3 regions of the Nocardioides marinisabuli genome follow, and region 3 is predicted to be linked to each of the others. Evidence: predicted binding sites of a transcription regulator. Region 3 holds the regulator's gene; each other region holds the start of a gene.

Region 1 (5,723 bases), 350 kb from region 3:
CGGCTGCCGGCGCGGAAGAGCTGCAGGGCGCCGTACGCCGGGTTGGCGCGGGCGAGCTCCGCGACGGTGGCGGACTGGGTGACGGTGACGTCGTCGAGCACGCCCAGCGAGCCGATCACGATGCCCGCCAGCAGCAGGCCCTCGGTGTTGACGCCCTGGGTCATCCCCACGGCCAGCGAGAGGTCGTCGGTGACGCCGGTGAGGTGCAGCGCCGAGACCGCGAGCGCGGAGAGCACCCCGGTGAGGGTGAGGCTGGCCAGGGTGCCGAGCACCGCGACGGTGGTCGTGGCGGCCAGGCCGTGGGTGAGGTAGAGGACGGTGAGCATGATCGCCGCCGACCCCACGATCGCGACCAGCAGCGGCGGCGAGCCGGCGAGGATCGCGGGCACCACGAAGTAGAGCAGCAGCAGGAAGGTGACCCCGAGACCCGCGAGCGCGCTCACCCCCCGCCAGCGGCCGAAGGCGACCATCGCCAGCACGAACGCGCCGACGAGCACCACCAGCCCGGTGCCGCGCTGGTGGTCGACGATCGCGTAGGACTCGCCGTCGGGGGTCTCGTTGAGGATCAGCACGACGTCGTCGCCCTCGGCGACCTCGGGGGCCCCCGGCCCGTTGGGCAGCGGCACCTCGGCCTCGTCGACCGGGTTCTGGCGCGGGTCGTCCTCGGGCACCTCGAGCGCGACCGTGGCGGTGCCGCAGCCGTTGACGTCGTCGGTGAGGTCCTCGGTGCACTCGCTGCTCTCGATGGCGGTGATGGTGCCGTCGTACTGCGCCGCGCCGCCCTGCCCCTCCGGGGGCGTCAGGTCCTCGGTGGGCCACAGCCACGCCATCGCCACCACCGTCAGCAGCGCGATCGGCGCCAGCACCAGCCACGCCGCCCGCGGGGTGCGCCCCAGCTCGTGCTCGTCGGGTCTGCGGTGGTGCCCGCCCATGCGCTGCCACTCCTGGGTGCGGCGGGGCGTGCGCACCCCGCGTGGTCTCGGACGCGCCACAACCTACCCGCCGGGTCGACGCGGGCTCACGGCGTACGCCGTGCGACGTCACCCTCACGTGCGCCGAGTCGGCGCCAGTTCCCGTCGTACGCCGAGTGGGCGCCAGTTCACGGCGTACGGCGTCTTGTTGCTGCAGGGGGTGTCTTCTAGGTGCGCCGGTGGAAGCTGACCTGGTTGTCCCCACCGATCTCGGTCTCGTACTCCGGGTCGTGGATGCGTCGGTGGTGGTACGGGCACAGCAACCGCCCCCGCTCCACCTTGGTGTGACCGTCCCTGCACCAGAAGTCCTCGTGATGGGCGTGGCACATCGCAGGCGGGGCATCGCACCCCTTCGCGGTGCACCCGCCGTCACGCACACCCAGGGCAAGACGCTGCGGGACCGTGAACAGCCGCTGGCTGCGCCCCACGTCGAGCGGCTCGCTCCGGCCGCCCAGCACCACCGGCACGATCCCGGCCTCGCACGCCAGCCGGCGCGCGGTCGCAGCACTCAGCCGCCCACCGGTGTCGAGCGTGGCCGCGGCCAGCCCACCCTGCAGCGACTCCAGCGTCATCGTCACCACCACGGTGGCGTTCACCCCGCCGGCCCGCGGAAGCGCAGCCGGGTCGAGGCGTTCCACCAGCTCCACGAACGCAGCCCCCAGGCGCTGCGCGGTCGGGCGGCGTACGGGCACCGGTGCCTCGTCAGGTGTGTCCTGGTCGTCACTGTTGACGCGGTTGGCGACCTGGTGCTTGGGGGCCGCGAAGGCCAGCAGCGCCCGCTCGAGCATCTGCCCGACCAGCAGCGGCACCGTGAAGGACCCCCGGATGCGACCGTGGCCGTCCTCGCGCATCCGGAACACCGAGCTCTTCTCCGCCTCCCGCTCCTCGCGGTCGAGCAGCTCGGCCTCCCACGCCTCACCGACCTCCGGGGCGACGACGTCCAGGATGCGACGCCCCAGCACCCGCAACGCTTTCGCGTCGTGCACCTGCGCGAACTCGACCAACGCCGCAGTGGCCTCTCGGAGGATCGACGCCTCGAGGTCGTCGGGCAGGTCATCCAGCGCCGTACAGATCACCGACGCCTGCTCCGCGACCAGGTCCCCACGCCCCAGCGCTTCACGCACCAGGACGTGACGCGCCAGGCCCTCGGCGAGGCGTACCTGCCGGAACGACTCCCGCTTGGTCGACCGGGTGACGTTGGAGTGCCAGACCGCCAGCGACGGGGAGGCGTTGCGCTCCTGGACCGCGACGGTCTCGGCATGGGTCAGCAACCCCGAGCGCACCTCGACCAACATGGCCTCCACCTGTGCGACCTCCGCCAGCACCTCGGCGGCCTCGCCCTGGCTCATCGACCACAACGGCGTCCCGGCGACCTCGCTCAGCACCGAACGCGCCCGCGCGACAGCACTCCCGATGGGGTGCGCGGCGGTGGTCGACATGAGTGAAGTATCTCAGCCGCCACCGACAAAGCACCAGGTCAAACCCCGTTTTCCACAGGCAGATCGAAAACTTTTTCGACGGTGCGTAAGTGACCGGTCGAGGGTTCAAACCTGACCGCTCGAGGGTTCAGAAGTGACTGCTCGGCCGTCAGCGGCGGTAGACCTCCGAGCCACGGGCCCAGGCCGTGACCGGCTCGGCGGAGCCGATCTCGTCCTCGTGCAGGTCGAAGGGGTCGCGGTCGAGCACGAGCACGTCGGCGGAGGCGCCGACGCGCAGGTTGCCGGAGTCCTCCTGGTGGTTCGCGTGGGCGGCGCCGCTGGTGTAGGCCTGCAGCGCCTGGAGCAGGGTGAGGCCCTGCTCGTCGCGCATCGGCGGCTCCTCGTCGCTCTCGTCGGTGGTGCGCGAGGAGCGGTTGACCAGCACGTGGATGCCCTCCATCGGGTCGGGCGGGTTGATCGGCCAGTCCGACCCACCGGCCACCAGCGCGCCGCTGTCGACGATGTCGGCGAAGGGGTACTGCCAGTCGCGGCGCTCCTGGTCGAGGTAGGGCTCGACCATCTGCACCGCGGGCGTGTTGTAGCGCGCCCACATGCCCTCGACGTTGGCGATCGCGCCGAGCAGCCGGAAGCGGTTGCGGTCGCGGGGCGCGACCAGCTGGAGGTGGGCCAGCTGGTGGCGCTGGTTGCTCCAGCCGTTGTGGCGGCGGGCGGCGGCGATCGCGTCGAGCGACGTACGCACGGCCCGGTCGCCCAGGGCGTGGAAGTGGGCCTGGAAGCCGGCGGCGTCGAGGGCGGTGACGGCCTCGTCGAGCTGCTCGGGCTCGAGGAAGGCCAGCCCGCGCTCGCCACCGGCGCAGGGGCAGCGAGCGCCCCCGAGGTAGGGCTCGTCCACCGCCATCGTCAGGGTCTCGGAGACCCCGTCGACCATCAGCTTGACCGAGCCGGCGTCCAGCCCGGCCTCGCGCAGCCGCTCGCGCTCGGCCACCAGGTCCTCGAGCTGCTCCACGCCGCGGTGCCGGTCCCACCACAGCGCCAGCCGCACGCGCGCGGTGAGCTCGTCGGCCGCCACGAGGTCGAGGTAGGCCTGCGTCGGGTCGTCGATGCCGGCGTACCCGCCTACCAGCGCGTCCTGCCAGCCCACGATGCCCCACGAATGCAGGTGCGCCTGCGCGTCGAGCAGGGCCGCGTGCTTCTCCTCGCGGGTGGTGTCGACGAGGCGGTGCACCAGCAGGGCCGCGGCCTCGCGCAGCGTGCCGGTCGGGTTGCCGTCCTCGTCGCGCTCGATCCACCCGTCGGGCGGGTCGGGGGTGTCGCGGTCGATGCCGGCCAGCTCGAGCGCCCGGGTGTTGACCCAGGCGTTGTGGTGGTCGTTGCTGGGCAGGAACGCCGGGCGGTGCGGCACCACCTTGTCGAGCATCTCGGCCGTGGGGCCGGTGCGCGGGTCGAAGTGGTCCAGCGACCAACCGCCTGCTCGGAACCAGGAGTCCCCGTGCGAGTCGTCCTGCTCGGCCGCACAGTCGGCGATCGTCTCGAGGCACTCGTCCGCGCTGCTGCAGCTGGTGAGCAGCGCGTTGCGCAGCTCGAGCCCACCGATGAGCGGGTGCACGTGGGCGTCGTGGAAGGCCGGCATCACCAGGCCGCCGTCGGCGTCGACCTCCTCGACGCGCCGCCCGCCCGCGGCCATCTCCTCGCGCACGCGCTCCAGCGGCCCCACGGCGTAGATCGTGGAGCCGCGCACGCCCACGGCGTGCTCGTGGTGGTACTTCAGTCCGTCGAAGAGTCGCCCGTTGGCGAAGATCAGGTCACTCACTGCTGCCCCGTTCGGTCGAGATCGGTCGAGATCGGTGCTGGTTCGTGCTGGTTCGTGCTGGTTCGGGCTGGCCGGTCCTGTCGAGACTAGGCCTGCCCCTGCTCGACGCCCGGAGCGGTGCGGGTCAGCCAGTCGGGCCACGACTCGGGCTCGTCGCCGTCCTCCAGCTGGGCGCGGACCTGCGCGATCATCCAGGTGCGCAGCCACTGCACCTCCGGCTCGGCGCTCACGGTGAGCAGGCGCCCCTCGTCGAGCCCCTGGTCGGGGACGGCGAGCAGGTCGACCAGGCGGGCCGCCCGGCCCGCCGCCGCGACCGGCAGCGACACCTCGACGTCGATCTCGGTACGCCCCTGCTCGCGGGCGGCCTCCACCCGACGCCGCGTCGCGCGGCGCAGGGGTGCGAAGACGTCGAGGAGCGCGCGCACCTCGCCCACCAGGGCCAGCCCCGGCTCGTGCCCGTGGGTGGCGGAGAGCAGCTGCAGGTCGCGCACCAGCTCGTCGATGTGCTCGTCCTGGCGCAGCCACAGCTGCACCGGGCAGCCGCGCAGCAGCACCGGCTGCGTCCCGGGCCCGCCGCCGGCCGGCTCGGGGTCCGGCTCCGGCGGCGAGTCGGGGGGCCGTACGGCGCTGTCGGCCCGCTCGTCGAGCAGCCGGGCCCAGACCCTCGTGCCACCGGGGACCCGTTCGACGCCCCAGTCGTCGGCGAGCACGGCGACGATGCCGAGCCCCCGCCCGGTGGTGGGCTCGCCCCACGACGAGGAACCCGGGTCGGCGAGGCGCGGGACCACGGCGTCGGCCGGGACGCTGCCCTCGTCGGTCACGGTCACGGTGACCGCCCCGTGGTCGAGGCGCACGGCGACGTCCATGGAGGCGCCCCCGCTGTGCAGCGCGGCGTTGGCCGCGAGCTCGCCGACGCACAGCTCGGCGTCGTCGACCAGCTCGATGCCGCGCCCGCGCAGCGCCTCGCGCACGAAGCGCCGCGCCCCGGGCACGCCCGAGGGGTGCGCCGGCAGCCGGGTCCGCACGATGCGGCCGCTGACCACGGGCGACTCGAGGTCCTCCACGACCGTGCCCGCGCGCCGTCCACGCCCGGTGGGCGGGGGCTGCGTCTGGTCGTGGAGCCGGACCGCGACCAGCGCGATGTCGTCCTCGCGCATGCTGGGGACCATCCGGACCAGCAGCCGGTCGCACAGCTCGTCGAGCGGGGGGTCGCCCGCCGCGAGGCTCGCCAGCTCGCGGCGCAGCCTGTCGAGGCCCACGTCGAGGTCCTCGCCGCGCCGCTCGACCAGTCCGTCGGTGAAGAGCAGCACGGTCGAGCCCCGCGGCAGCACGACCTCCTGCTCGCCTCGCTCGGCGTCGGGGAAGAGCCCCAGCAGCAGGTCGGGGTCGTCGGCCGAGAGCAGCTCGACGCTGCCGTCGGCCCCCAGGACCACCGGCGGCGGGTGCCCGGCGTTCGACCAGCGCAACCGGGTGACGCCCTGCTGGAGCTCCTCGGGGGTCTGC
Region 2 (5,723 bases), 1.9 Mb from region 3:
TGGATGCCGAAGTCGGTGCCGTTGCGCGCCATCGCGACCACCATCGCCGAGCCCTCGGTGCCGCGGGCGGCGTCGAGCGCGAGCTTGCAGGCGGGCATGGCGAGGTTGAGGAAGAAGTGGTCGTTGCCGCCGACGAAGCGCAGCACCTCGGCGACGTCCGCGGCGCTGCTGCCGCGCTCGGTGCCGGCCACCAGGGCAGGGGCCAGGTCGCGCAGGAGCATCAGGGTGCCGGCGCGGTTGCGGTTGTGGGCCTCGTCGCCCATCTGCAGCATCTGGGTCAGCACGCCGCTGACGTCGACCGGCCCCTGCCCGTCGCGCACCGCCCGCACCGCGCCCTGCAGCAGCGGGCCGAGCACGTCGCCCATCCAGCGCAGGCGGGTGAGCACCTCGGGGGAGTAGGCGCCGTAGCGCAGCACCTTGCCCAGCCCCTCGTTGAGGGTGCAGTGGGTGCGGCGACCGGTCACGGGGTCCTCGAGCACGAACATCCACATGCTCGGCGCCACGACGCCGGCCATCGGGCCGACCGCGGCGTGGTGGTGGCAGGGCTCGAACGTCGCGGCCCCGGACTCGAAGAGGGCCGGGGCGTCGTCGGGGTCGTCGACCAGGCCCTCCAGGGCCGCCGCCCCCATCAGGGCGCCGCGCATCGGACCGGAGGCCCGCTCCCAGGTCAGCGGGGGCCCGGCGTGCAGGAACTGCCCGCGCTCCAGGCCGATCGCCTCGGCGGCCGGCAGCACGTCGACGAGGACGGCGGTGGTGTCGAGCACGGCCTGCACCGCGCGGGCGTCGGCGTCGGCGCGCAACGGGTCGAGGACGACGGTGGCCAGGTCGTCCTCGGTGCCGGGCATCGGCGGGCGCCAGTCGACCCGCTGCACCCCCACCGCCTGGGCCTCGAGGGCGTCGCCGAGCAGGTCGGCGCCGACGGTGACGGCTCTCATCGCGCTCCTCCGGTGAGCAGGCCGATCGCGCGTCGCGTCGCGCCGGCGTTGGACAGGTGCACCTCGGCGACCCGGGCCAGGGCGGTGCGCTGGGCCAGGAGGTCCTGCGGGTCTGCCGCGGTGCCCACGAGACTGACGACCACGGGACGGGCGGCCTCGGCGAGCGCCGGCACCAGCGTGGCGGCCGGGTCGGGGTCGGCGCCGTGGCCGAGCACCACGTCGACCTGCACCACCCCGGTGTGCGGGTGCTCGAGGGCGCCGACGAGCCGCTCGAGGCGCAGGGTCGGGTCGATCATCGGGTGGGCGCGGCCGTGGGTCAGCTCGTCGTCGCCGAGGTCGACGACCTCGTGGGGCACCCCCGCCTGACGGCACAGCAGCTCGGTCTCCTGGGCCAGGGTGCCACCGGCGAAGAGCCCGACGAGCAGCTCGCCGCGCACCTCGCGGTGGACCTCGCCCGCGACCGGCCACTGCGGCACCGGCACCCCGAGGTCGGCCAGCACCTGCTCGGCGACCGCGGTGAGGTCGGGGAGCCCGGGCCCCAGCAGGGCCAGCTGCACCGGCGTGCCCAGCGTGGCGGCGTACGACGCGAGGGCGGCGGCGACCTCGTCGTCGGGCGGCTTGGAGACCAGCACGATCCGCTCGACCCCGGGGTCGGCGTCGAGGCGGCGCAGGGCCTCGCGGGTGGCCAGGCCGCCCACGGCGCGGCCCAGGTCGCGCCCGCCGACGCCGAGCGCCCACGAGACGCCCACTCCGGCGTGGTCGAGCAGCGCCAGCAGCTGCTGGCACCCGGTGCCGGAGGCGGCCACGACGCCCACCGGCCCGGGGCGGGTGACGTTGGCGAAGCCGAGGCCGACCCCGTCGAGCACGGCCGTGCCGCAGTCGGGGCCCATCACCAGCAGCCCCCGCTCGGCGGCGGCCCGCTTCAGCGCGACCTCGTGCTCGAGCGGCACGTTGTCGCTGAAGATCATCACGTCGTGGCCCGCGGCGAGCGCGTCGGCGGCCTCGACGGCCGCCGAGGCGCCGGGCACCGAGACCAGCACCGGGTCACCGGGGTCGGCGCCGCGCAGCGCCGAGGCGGTCGTGCGCGGCGGGGCCTGGGCACCGGCGGCGGCCGGGCGCGCGCTGCGCAGCGCCCGCAGCGCGGCGTCGACCCCGGCCACGGCGGCCTCGAGGGTCGTCGGGTCGCCGTCGACCAGGCGCAGCGCGACCACCATGTCGTTGGGGCCCGCGTCGTCCGGCACCTCGAAGCCCATCCCGGCGAGCACGTCGAGGTTGAGCGGGGTGGCCATCGCGACCTGGGCGGCCGCGACGCCGGGCAGCGCCGCGACCGTGCGGCTGACCTGGAGCAGGGCGACGGAGTCGGCGTAGGCGCTGCGCACCTCGACGTGCTGGTGCGGGGGCCGGGTCATGCGGCTGCTCCTTCGGGGCGCAGGGTCGGGGGCAGGGTCACGGGGAGCCGCTCGAGCGCGCAGGCGGCGCCGCGCAGCAGGGCGGCGCCGGAGGTGTGGCCGACCGCGGTCAGCGCTGCGGCCCGGCGGGCCTCGTCGGGGCCGCCGCGGGCCCGCAGCCAGTCCGCCAGCTCGGGCAGGACCTCGCCGAGCAGGGCCGCCTCGAGCAGCGTCGCGGAGAGCAGGCTGGTGCGGTGCAGGTGGGCGCGCACGGACGCGTCGGTGCGCGGGGTGGGGGTCGCGGTGGCGCGGTGGGCGGCCAGCCAGCCGCACAGCAGGTCGTCGCCCTCGGGGGTCAGCCCGCCGCCCCGGCCCACCAGCCCGGCGACGTCGGGGGCCGGGCCGCAGGCCCGGCCGGCGATGCGCGGCACGCCGGTGTGGTGGAGGCGGCCGGGGACGACCGGGCGTCTGTCGAGGTGCAGCCGGCCGCCGTGGACCCGCACGTCGCCGAGGGCGAGCCCGGGCAGGACGCCGGGGCCGAGCACCAGGGCGGTCGGCGGCCGCGACGCCGCCGGGTCGACGAGGCCGAGCGCCCAGCCGCCCAGGTCGACGTACGCCGCCAGGGAGCCGCGGTGGAGCACCGTGAGACCGGGGCCGGCCGGGGTGTCGGGGGTCGCGCGCAGCAGCGCGAGCACGCGCGGCGGGGCGCTCACCGGGACCGGGCGGCGGGGGCTCACGCTGCTCGACGCTAGTCCTCGGGCTACGGTGCCTCCCATGTGAGGTTGTGCCAACGATCGGGTGGGCGGGCCTCAGGAGTTGCCAAGTGGGAGCTGCGACCGGCTGCCACGGACCAGCGGGGGGCTGCATGGAGCCGGACGTCTCGACCACAGCGCTGGCGCGCATCGACGCGCTGCACCGCGGCCTGACCCGCGTGGTGCTCGACGGAGGCGGCCTCGACGCCGTGGCCGGCGAGGTCGCCCGGGTGCTCGACGTCGGGGTGCTGGTGACCTCGACCGACGGGCGCGAGCGCGCGGCCGCGCTGCCCGGCGAGCTGCGCGACCGGCTGGCCGCCCTCGACCTGGTCACCTCCGGTGGCCGGGTGCGGGTCGAGCGGATGGAGGGCCGCGGCGCCCCCGTCGGCGACGGCGAGGCGCGTGGCGTCGGCGTCGGGACGGGCGAGCACGAGCTGGCCCGGCTGGTCGCGGTGCGCGCCGACGGCCCGATCGGGGTCGAGGAGGTCGCGCTGCTCGAGCGCGCCGCCGACCTGACGGCGCTGCTGGTGACCCGCCAGGACGCCGTGGCCGAGGTCGAGCACAAGTACGCCGGCGACTTCCTGCGCGACGTCTTCCTGGGTCGCGCCGGCGACGACGTCTTCGTCTCCGAGCACGCCGCCTCGCTCGGCTGGCGACTCGAGGGACCCACGGTGGTGCTGGTCGCCGAGATCGACCCCGCACCCGAGGCCGGGGTGGCCGACCGGGTGCAGTGGCGACGCTGGCAGGAGCGCTTCGCGGCCGCCTGGCGCCAGGTGCTGCGCGGCCTCGACGCGAGCGTGCCCGTCGTCGACCTCTCCCACGAGGTGGTGGTGCTGGTGCCGCTGGACGAGCAGGCGACCGGCACCGAGCCGCTGCCCGGCGAGGACGTCGTACGACGGGTGGTGGCGGCGGTCGCCGGCGACAAGGGCGGCGGGCGCCGGCCGTTCTCGGTGGGGGTCAGCCGCCCCGCCCCGGGCCTCGGCGACCTGCCGGCGGCGTACGCGCAGGCCCGCCGAGCGGTCGACGTGGGGCGTCGGGTGCGCGGCGGCGGCTCGACGACGTTCTTCGACCAGCTCGGGCTGCACCGGCTGATCGCGATGGTGCCCGACGTCGCCGAGCTGCGGGCCTTCGCCGACGACGTGCTGGGCCCGCTGGCCGCCGACACCACCGAGGCGGTCGACCTGCGCGAGACCCTCCAGGTGCTGCTCGACACCAACTTCAACGTCGCCGAGGCCGCGCGCACCCAGTTCTTCCACTACAACACGATGCGCTACCGCGTCTCCAAGCTCGAGCGCCTCCTCGGCCCGCTCTCCAGCGACCCCCACCTGCGCCTCGACGTCGCCGTGGCCCTCCGGGTGCTCGACGTCGCCGGTTGACGGCCGAGCAGTCACTTTTGAACCACCGAGCGGTCAGGTTTGAACCCTCGACCGGTCACTTCCGCACCGTCGAAAAAGTTTTCGATCCGCTTGTGGAAAATGGGGTTTGACCTGGTGCTTTGTCGGTGGGCCCTGAGATACTTTGATCATGTCCACCACTGCTGCGCACCCCGTCGGGAGTGCTGTCGCGCGGGCCCACGTGGTGCTGGACGAGGTCGCGGAGATGTCTACCTGGTCGATGAGCCAGGCCGAGACCGCGCAGGCGATCGTGGAGGCCTCGCGGCTCCAGGCACGGCTGGCCGCAGTGCAGTCCCGGCTGCTGGAGCACGCGGATACCGTCGCGGTGCAGGAGCGCAACGCCTCGCCGTCGTTGGCGGTGTGGCACTCGAACGTGACCCGGTCGACCAAGCGGGAGTCGTTCCGTCAGGTACGCCTGGCCGAGGGACTGGCGCGTCACGTCCTGGTGCGCGAGGCGTTGGGTCGTGGGGATCTGGTCGCGGAGCAGGCGTCGGTGATCTGTACGTCGTTGGATGCGCTGCCCGACGACCTCGACCCGGCGGTCCTCGAGCAGGCCACTGCGGCGTTGGTGGCGTTCGCTGGGGTGCACGACGCGAAGGCGCTGCGGGTGCTGGGGCGTCGCATTCTTGATGTCGTCGCCCCGGAGGTGGGGGAGGCGTGGGAGGCCGAGCTGCTCGATCGTGAGGAGCGCGAGGCCGAGAAGTCGTCGGTGTTCCGGATGCGCGAGGACGGCCACGGCCGGATCAAGGGGTCCTTCACCGTCCCGAGTCTGGTGGGGCAGATGCTCGAGAAGGCCTTGATGGCGTTCGCCGCCCCCAAGCACCAGATCGCCAACCGGGCAAGCACGGATAAGGCACCGGAACCGGTACGCCGGCCCACCGCGCGGCGGCTGGGCGATGCGTTCGTCGAGCTCATCGAACGACTCGACCCCAAGCGACTGCCCCGCGCCGGTGGGGTCAACGCGACCGTGGTCGTCACCATGACCCTCGCCTCGCTGCAGGGTGGGCTGGCGGCGGCTGCGCTCGACACCGGCGGCCGGATCTCCGCTGGCGACGCGCGGCGGTTGGCGTGCGAGGCCGGGATCGTGCCCGTCGTCCTCGACGGGGAGAGCAAACCCCTCGATGTGGGCCGGGCGAAGCGGTTCTTCACCAAGACCCAGCGCATCGCGATGGGTATCCGCGACGGCGGCTGCACCGCCAGGGGCTGCGACGCACCACCAGCGATGTGTCATGCCCACCACGACGACCCCTGGTC
Region 3 (5,723 bases):
TTGAGCGAGAAGACGGTGGTGCTGACCTCGGCCACGCTGATGCTCGGTGGCGACTTCGCCTCGGTGGCCACCAGCGTCGGGCTCAAGCCGACCGAGCGGGTCGGGGTGGGCCGCGAGATCGCGCCCGGCGACGGGGTGCTGCCCTGGCGCGGCCTCGACGTCGGCAGCCCCTTCGACTACGGCCAGCAGTCGATCCTCTACGTCGCCCGCCACCTGCCGCAGCCGGGCCGCGACGGGCTCGGCAAGGCCCAGCTCGACGAGATCGTCGAGCTGGTCGACGCCGCCGACGGCCGCGCGCTGGGGCTGTTCTCCTCGCGGCGGGCCGCCGAGGCCGCCGCCGAGGCGGTGCGCGAGCGGCTGCCGCACCTGACGATCCTCGCCCAGGGCGACGCCCAGCTGCCCGAGCTGGCCAAGCAGTTCGTCGAGGACCCGCACACGGTGCTCTTCGGCACCCTGAGCCTGTGGCAGGGCCTCGACGTGCCCGGCGACACCTGCCAGCTGGTGCTCATCGACCGCATCCCCTTCCCGCGGCCCGACGACCCGCTGATGAGCGCGCGGCAGAAGGCCGCCGACAAGGCCGGCGGCAACGGCTTCATGCAGGTCGCGGCCACCCACGCCGCGCTGCTGATGGCCCAGGGCGCCGGCCGGCTGATCCGCACCACCTCCGACCGCGGCGTCGTGGCCGTCCTCGACCCCCGCCTGGCCACCGCCCGCTACGGCTCGTTCCTCAAGGCCAGCCTGCCGCCGATGTGGACCACCACCGACCCCGCTGTGGTCCGCAAGGCGCTGGCCCGCCTGGCCGCCTCCGCCAAGGACGCCTGAGCGCCATCGCGCCTACAGCCGCGGCTTCCCGTCGTACCCGCCTCTGGGCGGCTTGAGCCCGAAGAACGCCCCGACGGTGGGGGCGACGTCGGTGGTGCGGGCGTGGCGCGGTGAGACCCTGCCCGGGGTGACCGCGCGGTGCCCGCCGCCGATGAAGAACGGGATCGCGCGGGTGGCGGGGTGGCCGTGGTTGCCGGGGATCGGGTTGGAGTAGACGTCGGGGTCGCTGAAGCGCCAGCCGGCCTGGCAGAAGACCACGACGTCGCCGGACTCGGGGCCCAGGCGCAGCCAGTCGGCGCGGCGGTCCCAGGCCTTCAGCACCCCGGGCACGTCGGAGGCGATGCGGCGGATGCGGCGCACGGCCTTGTCGCGCTCGGAGCGCGGGCCGGTGAAGTAGACCAGGTCGGCACCGCCGTTGTCGGCGATCACGAACCGGTCGGCCAGGAACGGGTCCTCCGAGAGCGGTCCCTGCAGCGAGACGATCCGGTCGGGGTAGGACCAGTCCATCGAGTGGTCGGCCAGCACGATGACGATCGAGTGCTCCCAGCGCCCCGAGCTCTTCAGCTCGGCCACGAAGTCGCCGACGAGCCGGTCGGTGTTGACCAGCGCCAGCTTGCGCGCGGCCTCGAGCGTGGTGGGGCCGGTGAGGTCGGTGTGCCCGAGCCGGTCGACGTCGCCGAGGTTGACGAAGACCAGGTGGGGGTCGAACTCACCAATCATGTCGAGGGTGGCGCGCATCGTGAAGTCGTCGGGGGCGTGCCCCGAGATCGGGACGATCGGGAACGGCTCCCAGCGGTGCGTGGCCCGCTCGCCGAAGATCCCGTAGAGGTACTCCTTGCTCAGCACCGTGCCGGTGGTCAGCCCGCGCCTGTTGAGCCGCTCGATGACGGTGGGGAAGCGCAGGTCGGAGGGCTGGTCGAGGGTGCGGATCTCGCCCAGCGCCCGGTCGTAGACCGCGTTGGCCGGCACGCCGCTGCGGTCGGGGCGCACCCCGGTCATCATCATCGTGTGGTTGGGGATGGTCTCCATCACCGGCATCGAGGTGGCCCGCGGGTGGTGCACCCCGCCCTCGCGCAGCGCCAGCAGGTTCGGCGTCAGCCCGCTGTCGAGCTCCTCGGGCCGGCAGCCGTCGACGACCAGCACGTAGGCGCGCTTGCGGGTCGAGGCCCGCGCCGCGAGCGCCGGCTCGAGCCCGGCCACGGTCGAGAACGCCAGCCCCGAGGCCGCCGCGGTCAGGACCGTGCGCCGACCGGCGCGGATCTCACCGAGGCCGCGGGCGAAGGGGGCGGGGCCGGCCGCGTCGCAGTGGCCGCTCGTCGGGTCGCACATCAGCGGTCTCCTACGGGGGTGCTCACACGCTGCACCGTGCCGGTGCCGGCCAGGGTGCGGAACGACGCGTCGTGGGTGGCGGTGGTCTGCTGGTCGTCGCGGGCCCCGATGACGTACCAGTCCATCTGGGTGCGCTCGGCGGTGATGTCGAGCACCGAGAAGCCGTGGTCGTCGAAGTTCAGGTACTTGATGTGGCGGTTGTTGGCCTTGATCGCGGTCTCCACCAGCGGCGTCAGCGCCGGCTGGCCGGTGATGTCCTTGAGGTTGTTGGAGGTCACCGAGGAGCACACGAACTCCACGCCCACCGAGTCGCCGAGCAGCGGGTAGAGCGAGGTGTCCATCGGCAGGTCGCAGGCCCACCCCGAGTGGATGTCGCCGGTCACGAAGACCACGTCCTTGACCTGGTGGTCGTCGATGTGGCGGAAGACCTCGCGGCGGTCGGCGGTGTAGCCGTCCCACTGGTCGACGTTGTACGGCGAGCCGTCCTGGGGCAGCAGCCCGGTGACGTCGTTGACCGGGTCGACGAGCTCGTTGGGCAGGTCGGCGAAGGTGACCGGGGCGATCATCACCGGGTTGCCGACCACCTTCCACTGCGGGGCGTGGTTGCCGCGGGTCAGGGAGTCCTTGAGCCACTCCATCTGCCGGTTGCCGGTGATCGAGCGCGCCGGGTCGTTGACCTCCGCGTCCACCAGCGGGGTCGCGACCTGCTGGGAGCGGTAGGTGCGCAGGTCGAGCATGCTGACCTCGGCCAGGTCGCCGAAGCGCAGGCGGCGGTAGAGCCGGGCGCCGTCGCCCAGCGAGGCGGTGCCGTCCATGCGCACCGGCATCCACTCGTCGTACGCGCGGTGGGCGCGGGCGCGCCGCTTGAGGTAGTCGCCCTCGGAGTCGTCGTGGTTCTCGGCGTTCTTCCTCCACTGGTCGTTGGTGACCTCGTGGTCGTCCCAGGTCACGATCCAGGCGTACCGGGCGTGCAGGGCCTGCAGGTCGGGGTCGGTCTTGTACTGCGCGTGCCGGCGGCGGTAGTCGGAGAGCGAGACCATCTCGCGCGCGGGGTCGTGCGGGCGGATGTCGACGTTGTCCTGGCCCATGCCGTACTGGCCGGGCGCGTACTCGTAGAGGTAGTCGCCCAGGTGCAGCACCGCGTGCAGGTCGTCGCGCTCGGCGAGCAGCCGGTAGGCGCTGAACCAGCCGGCCTGCAGGTTGGCGCAGGACACCACGCCGAAGCGCAGGTTGTCGGGCGTGGCGCGCTTGGCGGGGGCGGTGCGGGTGGTGCCGACCGGGCTGCGCTGGCCGCGCGCGGTGAAGCGGTAGTGGTAGACGGTCTCGGGCTGCAGGCCCGTCACGTCGAGCTTGACGGTGTGGTCGCGCGCGGCGCTGGTGACGAAGCGGCCCCGGCGCACGACGTTGCGGAAGCGGCGGTCGGTGGCGACCTCCCAGCGCACGCCCACCCGCGGGCCCTTGCCCGAGCCGGGGGTGGCGGCCCTGGTGGGGGTGACCCGGGTCCAGATCAGCACCGCGCGCGGCAGCGGGTCGCCGGAGGCCACACCGTGGGCGAAGACGTCGTGACGGGCCTTCGCGGCGACCGCGTGCGGGCCGGCGAGCACGCCGGCGCCGGTGACGGCGGCGCCGCCGGCCCCGACGGCACTGGCGGCCAGGACCGTACGGCGTCCGAGGGCGGCGAGGCGGGCCCGCTCGGCGTCGGCGGGGCTCGCGGCGTCAGCGGCGGTGGTGGGGGTCAGTGGTGGGGTCACGCCTCATCCAACGACACACCGCCGTCCACGTGACGTGGACGGCGGTGTGAGCACCGTCTGTTCACCGTCGGTTCGGTCTCCCGACGGGCGGGTGCGGGGCCTCAGAGGCTGCGCAGCACCGCGGTGACGACCCCGAGGATCGAGGCGTGGGTGCCGTCGATCGGCTCGTAGGCGTCGTTGTGGGGCAGCAGCCAGACCTTGCCGTCCTTGCGCTGGAAGGTCTTGACGGTGGCCTCCTCACCGATCAGGGCGGCGACGATCTGGCCGTTGCTGGCGGTCTGCTCCTGGCGGATCACCACGTAGTCGCCGTCGCAGATCGCGGCGTCGATCATCGAGTCGCCGGAGACCTCGAGCAGGAAGAGCTGGCCGTCGCCGACCAGCTGCTGGGGCAGCGGGAAGACGGCCTCGACCCGCTCCTCGGCCAGGATCGGGCCACCGGCGGCGATCCGGCCCACGACCGGCACGTAGGAGGCCTGCGGCATGGTGTTGCCGATGTCGGTCTCGTCGACCGAGCTGTCGTCGGCCGAGGAGATCGCCTTGCGGCGCGCCATCAGCTCGGGCAGGAAGACCTCGAGCGCGCGCGGGCGGTGCGGGTCGCGCTTGAGGAAGCCCTTCTCCTCGAGCACCTTGAGCTGGTGGGAGACGCTGGAGGTGCTGGTCAGGCCGACGGCCTGGCCGATCTCGCGCATGCTCGGCGGGTAGCCGCGGGTCTCGATGGCCTCCTTGATGCACGCGAGGACCTTGATCTGGCGCGGCGTCAGGCCGGTCGCGTCGGGAGGGCCGTCGGGCAGCTCCGCGACCCCGCGCTTGCGGGGGCCGCTGTTCTTGGTGGCCATCGTGTGCCTTTCGTGCGCGAGGCCCGAGCCGGGGAGTCCGCTCGGATGGGTCGTGGACCCACGCTATCGCCGCGCGGGCCCGACTTCAAACATCTGTTCGAAGGGCGTGTCGCGCTCGTGGAGGCGGCGACGGGCTGCTCCGGCGTGACGTCGGGGATCTCGAACAATTGTTCGCCGCACCCCTTGCGCGGCTCGAACACCTGATCTAGTCTCGCTCATGTGTTCGATCGAACACCTGGTCGAAGCAGGATCGCGACCGGGACTGTCGGTGGCTGTCCGTAGACATCTCCCTGACCGAGCACGACGACGACCACCCCCTTCCCCAGGAGGTCCCGATGAGCACCATGACCCTCACCGCCGCCCCGGCCCCGATCCGCCTCGGCGCCGTCCGCGCCACCCGCCGTACGACGCCCGGCTCGCTGCGGCTGACCCGCCGCGGCCGGCTCGCTGTGCTGGCCGCGGGCCTGCTGCTCGTCGCCCTGGTGGGCGTCGTGCTGGCCGGCGTCTCCGTTGCCACCAGCGAGAGCGGCACCGCCCCGGCGACTGAGACGATCACCGTCGGCGTCGGCGACACGCTGTGGGCCATCGCCGCCGAGCGCGCCGAGTCCGGCGACGTGCGCGAGGTCATCGGGCGCATCCAGCAGCTGAACTCCCTCGACGGTGGCCTGGTGGTCACCGGCCAGCGCCTGGTCGTCCCGGCCGGCTGAGGAACGGCCCGCGACCGCGGTGCGGTCCGGGCGCGGCGGCCCCTGTGGCCGCCCACAGATTTCGTCGGTCGCCTCGACCCCGGCCGGCGAAACCAGGGGAAAGACGAGGGGCGGGCCCGCAGTGGGCCCGCCCCTCGCGCTGTGTCGGGCCCTGTCTTCCGCGTCCGGTGGGGGAGGGTGTCGTGGTGAGCGACGGCGTCTTCGAGAGCAGGCTGGCGCAGTGGCAGGCGTGGTGCGAGGCGCCCTGGGGCCGGTTGCGGTTCGCGGTGGTGCGCGAG

The links. The regulator LexA, encoded in region 3, represses DNA repair genes until DNA is damaged. The targets are predictions, from matches to a motif close to TCGAACANNTGTTCGA.
Region 1: the regulator LexA is predicted to act here: its motif matches at 2,474-2,489, upstream of H0S66_RS09490 (HNH endonuclease signature motif containing protein).
Region 2: the regulator LexA is predicted to act here: its motif matches at 4,521-4,536, upstream of H0S66_RS01900 (HNH endonuclease signature motif containing protein).

Annotation. Positions count from the first base shown of each region.
Region 1 is NZ_CP059163.1:1,978,581-1,984,303, reverse strand. Features, by position in the region: gene H0S66_RS09495 (YibE/F family protein) at 1-968, opposite strand, end outside; gene H0S66_RS09490 (HNH endonuclease signature motif containing protein) at 1,139-2,410, opposite strand; gene H0S66_RS09485 (amidohydrolase) at 2,559-4,220, opposite strand; gene H0S66_RS09480 (SpoIIE family protein phosphatase) at 4,307-5,723, opposite strand, start outside.
Region 2 is NZ_CP059163.1:402,661-408,383, reverse strand. Features, by position in the region: gene H0S66_RS01920 (YlbE family protein) at 1-935, opposite strand, end outside; gene H0S66_RS01915 (FdrA family protein) at 932-2,344, opposite strand; gene H0S66_RS01910 (oxamate carbamoyltransferase subunit AllH family protein) at 2,341-3,060, opposite strand; gene H0S66_RS01905 (PucR family transcriptional regulator) at 3,189-4,451, shown strand; gene H0S66_RS01900 (HNH endonuclease signature motif containing protein) at 4,600-5,723, shown strand, end outside.
Region 3 is NZ_CP059163.1:2,330,795-2,336,517, forward strand. Features, by position in the region: gene H0S66_RS11160 (ATP-dependent DNA helicase) at 1-822, shown strand, start outside; gene H0S66_RS11165 (alkaline phosphatase family protein) at 835-2,151, opposite strand; gene H0S66_RS11170 (alkaline phosphatase D family protein) at 2,151-3,902, opposite strand; gene lexA (transcriptional repressor LexA) at 4,004-4,738, opposite strand; gene H0S66_RS11180 (LysM peptidoglycan-binding domain-containing protein) at 5,074-5,445, shown strand.